DNA from 2 places in the Streptomyces sp. NPDC045021 genome. Region 1 is predicted to be linked to the other one. Evidence: riboswitches for the same ligand, from Rfam matches in the RefSeq annotation. Region 1 holds a riboswitch; the other holds the start of a gene.
The links. A riboswitch is a leader RNA that binds a small molecule or an ion and turns the genes downstream of it on or off. The one in region 1 is predicted to bind S-adenosylmethionine.
Positions count from the first base shown of each region.

Region 2: linked by a shared signal. The riboswitch ahead of thrC (threonine synthase) and the one ahead of AC07DC_RS27020 (aminotransferase class V-fold PLP-dependent enzyme) in region 1 are both predicted to bind S-adenosylmethionine.

Region 1 covers NZ_JBWKIQ010000009.1:343,696-346,080, forward strand. Annotated here, with positions in the region: gene AC07DC_RS27020 (aminotransferase class V-fold PLP-dependent enzyme) at 1-1,049, opposite strand, end outside; SAM riboswitch class IV at 1,095-1,210, opposite strand; gene trpD (anthranilate phosphoribosyltransferase) at 1,537-2,385, opposite strand, start outside.
Region 2 covers NZ_JBWKIQ010000002.1:770,361-772,745, forward strand. Annotated here, with positions in the region: gene AC07DC_RS10675 (alpha,alpha-trehalose-phosphate synthase (UDP-forming)) at 1-142, opposite strand, end outside; gene AC07DC_RS10680 (glucosyl-3-phosphoglycerate synthase) at 193-1,173, opposite strand; SAM riboswitch class I at 1,369-1,510, shown strand; gene thrC (threonine synthase) at 1,528-2,385, shown strand, end outside.

The DNA.
Region 1 (2,385 bases):
GAGATGACGCCGACCCGGGGGGCGTCGTCGCCGAACAGCGACAACACCCTGACCTGCGGCACCTCGGCCAGTCCCGCGCGGACCCGGGTGACCAGGCCCTGCTCCCGCTCGACGAGCGAGTCGAAGCCCGCCTCGGACAGCGCCCGGCAGGCCGAGGCGATCGAGTACACGCCGATGACGTTGGGCGATCCGGCCTCGTGCCGGGCCGCGGTCGAGTGCCACTCGACGTCCACCCCGCCGTCGGCCCGCCGTGCGACCTTGCGGCTCGCGCCGCCGCCCGCCAGGTACGGTTCGGCCTCCCGCAGCCAGTCCGCCCGGCCGGCCAGCACGCCGGAGCCGAACGGGGCGTAGAGCTTGTGCCCGGAGAACGCCACCCAGTCCACGTCGAGTTCGGCGATGTCCACCGGGTGGTGCGGGGCGAGCTGCGCGGCGTCGAGCACGATCCGGGCGCCGTGCGCGTGCGCCGCGTCGGCCAGCTCGCGGACCGGCCAGATCTCGCCGGTGACGTTCGAGGCGCCGGTCACGCAGACCAGCGCGGGGCCGTTGGGGTCGCGGTGCGCGAGCGCCGCCTCCAGCGAGGCGACGGCCTGCTCGGGGGTGCGGGGCGCGCTCAGGTACGTGACCTGCGCGTCTCGCCACGGCAGCAGCGACGCGTGGTGCTCGGTCTCGAAGACGAAGACCTGGGTACCGGCCGGGAGCACCGAGGCCAGCAGGTTGAGGGAGTCGGTCGTCGAGCGGGTGAAGACCACCTGGTCGCCGTCCCGGCAGCCCAGGAAGTCGGCCACGGTCGCCCGGCTCTGCTCGAACAGGTCGGTGGAGAGCTGGGAGAGGTACCCGGCGCCGCGGTGCACGCTGCCGTAGTACGGCGCGTACGCGGCCACGTCGTCCCACACCCGCTGCAGCGCGGGCGCGCTGGCCGCGTAGTCCAGGGCGGCGTAGGTGACCTCGCCGCCGGTCACCAGCGGGACCAGGACGTCACGGCCGAGCACCTCGAGGGGAGCGGTGGCCACGGAACCGGGGGCGCAGGGGGAAACGGGGTGCACGGACATGACGGAGCTCCTCAGGGACCAGGACCCCGGAAGCAGTCGCGAAGGGGCCCGCGCTTGCCGCAGACACCTCGCCTACGGCCCGGTCATCACCTGGGGCACCCCGCCACGGACGGAGGGTTGCCGGACAGCAAGCCAGGGCCAAATCGCTGTCACTCGTGACCTGACGAGAAGTATGCCAGTTGTCCGCCCGACGGCAAGGCGGATTCCGCAATGCGGACGCCCGTACGGGTCGTCCTCCGGACGGGCCGGAGGGGAAATCCGCCACCAGGACCGGCCCGCCTCGTCCCGGTCCCGCGGAGAATCACCGGTCGAGCGGCGGGCAGGGATCGGCCGGACGGGTGCCGGGGCCCGTCCGGCCAACCATGGGCGTCCGGGCGCCGTCCGCTGCGTGAGGTCCCCCCCGGCCGGAGGCCGGGGGGGGAGCCTCGGCACGGCTCCCCCCCGCCGAAGGCCGGGAAGGAGCCGTTCATGATCCGCCGGAAGGGCGTTACGCGTTGCTCGCCGCGACCCAGCGTTCCAGCGCGATCCTGGCCGCGCCCGAGTCCACGGCCTCGGCGGCGCGGTTGATGCCCTCGGCGATCTGGACCTCCAGGGTGGCGGAGCCGGGTTCGAGGGCCACCAGGGCGGCGGCGGCGTTGAGGAGGACCGCGTCGCGGACCGGGCCGCGCTCGCCGGCCAGCAGCCGGCGGGCGACCTCGGCGTTGTACGAGGCGTCGGCGCCGCGCAGGGCCTCGACGGGGACCAGCGGGATCCCGACGTCCCGCGGGTCGAACGCGACCTGGTCGACCTTGCCGTCCCGGACCACCCACACCTGGGAGGTCGCGGTGGTGGTCAGCTCGTCCAACCCGTCGTCACCGCGGAACACCAGCGCGGACGAGCCGCGCTCGGCCAGCACGCCCGCCATGATCGGCGCCATCCGCGCGTCGGCGACCCCGGTGGCCTGGGCCCGTACCCGGGCCGGATTGGTGAGCGGGCCGAGGAAGTTGAACGTGGTCTGGGCGCCGAGCTCCCTGCGGGCCTTGGCCGCGTACCGCAGCGCGGGGTGGAACTTCACCGCGAAGCAGAACGTGATGCCCGCTTCCTCGGCGACCTCCGCGACCCGCTGCGGGGTGAGTTCGAGATTGACGCCGAGCTTCTCCAGCACGTCGGACGAGCCGCTCTGGGACGACGCGGCGCGGTTGCCGTGCTTGACGACCTTGGCGCCGGTGCCCGCCACGACCAGCGCCGACATGGTGGAGATGTTCACGGTCTTCGCGAGGTCGCCGCCGGTGCCGACGATGTCCACCGTGGCGCCCGGCACCTCGATGATGTTGGCGTGCGCGTACATCGACCGGAC
Region 2 (2,385 bases), on a different contig from region 1:
CGTCGGGGCCGATCGCGCTGAGGCCGGACACCAGTCCGCCGCCGCCGCGCTTGGCGGTCAGCGTGCCGTTCTCTCCGAGGGCGTACGAGACGGGCCCGCGGTTGGAGGCGACGAGGATCGGGGCTGCGCGATGAGCGACCATGCCGCCAGCCTAGCCACGTGTCCTGCGACGCAAACGTTGTGACCGGCCCGTCACCCCGTGCGGCGCGTTGCCCTGTGGGCGGTGTATTCGGGGATGGTGATCATGGGCGGGCGTTCTTCGGCCGCCACCTGGTGGGTGCGGGGGGCGAAGCCGCCGTCGGGGCCGCGGTCGAACTGGGTGAGGACGGGACGTACGAGCTGCCCGCGGGCGAGCCGTACCTGGGCGGTGCGGTAGATCGTCGCGGCCATGCGGCCCAGGGCCTGACCGTCCTGGTGCCGGTGGTGGCGCACGCCCACGTCCACCTGGGCCAGCGCGTCCAGGCCGACGGTGTTCAGCGCGTCGATGAGCATGCCGAGCTCGACGCCGTAACCGACCGGGAAGGGCAGCCGCTCCAGCAGGGAGCGGCGGGCCGCGTACTCGCCGCCGAGGGGCTGGACGAAGCCCGCGAGCAGGGGCCAGTGGAGGTTGAGCAGCGGGCGGGCGACGAGTTCGGTGACGCGCCCGCCGCCCGCCGGCACGATCGTGTCGCCGGTCTCCAGCGGGCGGTCGTACATGGCCTTGACCAGCTGGACGCCGGGCTCGGTCAGGAGCGGGCCGATGATTCCGTAAACGAAGCGGGCGTCGAAGTCGCGCAGGTCGGCGTCGATGAAGCAGACGATCTCGCCGCTCGTGACCAGCAGCGACCGCCACAGCACCTCGCCCTTGCCGGGCACGGCGGGCAGGTCGGGGAGTATCTCGTCGCGGTGCACGACCCGGGCTCCGGCGCGCGCCGAGATCTCCGCCGTACGGTCCGTGGAGCCCGAGTCGAGCACGATCAGCTCGTCCACCAGAGGCAAGGGGCCGCTCATCAGCTCGTCGCGGATGGTGCGCACGATCGCGCCGACCGTGGCCTCCTCGTTGAGGGCGGGCAGCACCACGCTCACCGTGCCCCGGTCGCCGGCGGAGCGCTTGGCCGCGAGCAGCCGGTCGAGCGGTCGATCGGCGGCGGACCAGGACCGTCGATCCAGCCAGCGCTCCACCTCTTGCAGCACGTGCTTGACTCCCTGATGTGTGTGTCGGGGATGGAATGCACCCCGTGATCGGACCCCGTGTGGCCCATCTCGCGGTTCGGACGACTATCTCAAGTGTCCGGCTCGTCGGTTACAGTCTTGAACAACGCGAGTGACCACCGCATGCCGGGGGTCACCACGGAAAACAAATGCCCGGGTGAGAGCCCGGTGCCACAGCGCTCATCCAGAGGGACTGAGGGAACGGCCCGCAGAAGTCCCGGCAACCCTCCCGCCACATCTCGTCGTCGACGACGCGAGGCCAGGTGGGGAAGGTGCCAATTCCGTCTCGTGGCGATCGTCGCCGCGGGGAAGATGAGGAGAAAGGGCCTCGCCGTCATGGCTTCGCAGACCATCGACAACGTTACTCAAACCGCTCCGGACACCGGACCCGCCGCCTTCGGGCCCGCCGTCGCGCTCTCCTGCCGCGAGTGCGGAGAACGTGTTCCGCTCGGTCCGGTTTTCGCGTGCCAGGAGTGTTTCGGGCCGCTCGAAGTGGCCTACGACCTCCCCACCGGTGATCCGGAAGCACTGCGCAAGCAGATCGAGTCCGGCCCGGCGAACATCTGGCGCTACGCGCCGCTGCTGCCCGTTCCGGCCGACGTGGTCGACAAGCCCAATCTGAACCCGGGCTGGACCAAGCTGGTCAAGGCCGACAACCTCGCCCGCGAGCTGGGCGTCACCGGCGGCCTGTACATCAAGGACGACTCCGGCAACCCGACGCACTCCTTCAAGGACCGCGTCGTCGCCATCGCCCTGGAGGCCGCCCGCACGTTCGGCCTCACCACGCTCTCCTGCTCCTCCACGGGCAACCTGGCGGGTGCCGTCGGCGCTGCCGCCGCCCGGGCCGGTTTCCGCTCCTGCGTGTTCATCCCGCACGACCTGGAGGCCGGCAAGGTCGTCATGGCCGCGGTGTACGGCGGCGAGCTGGTCGGCATCGAGGGCAACTACGACGATGTGAACCGGTTCTGCTCCGAGCTGATCGGTGACCCGATCGGCGAGGACTGGGGCTTCGTCAACGTCAATCTGCGTCCGTACTACGGCGAGGGCTCCAAGACCCTGGCGTACGAGATCTGCGAGCAGCTCGGCTGGCGGCTCCCGGACCAGATCGTCATCCCGATCGCGTCCGGCTCCCAGCTCACGAAGATCGACAAGGGTCTGCAGGAGCTGATCAAGCTCGGGCTGGTCGAGGAGAAG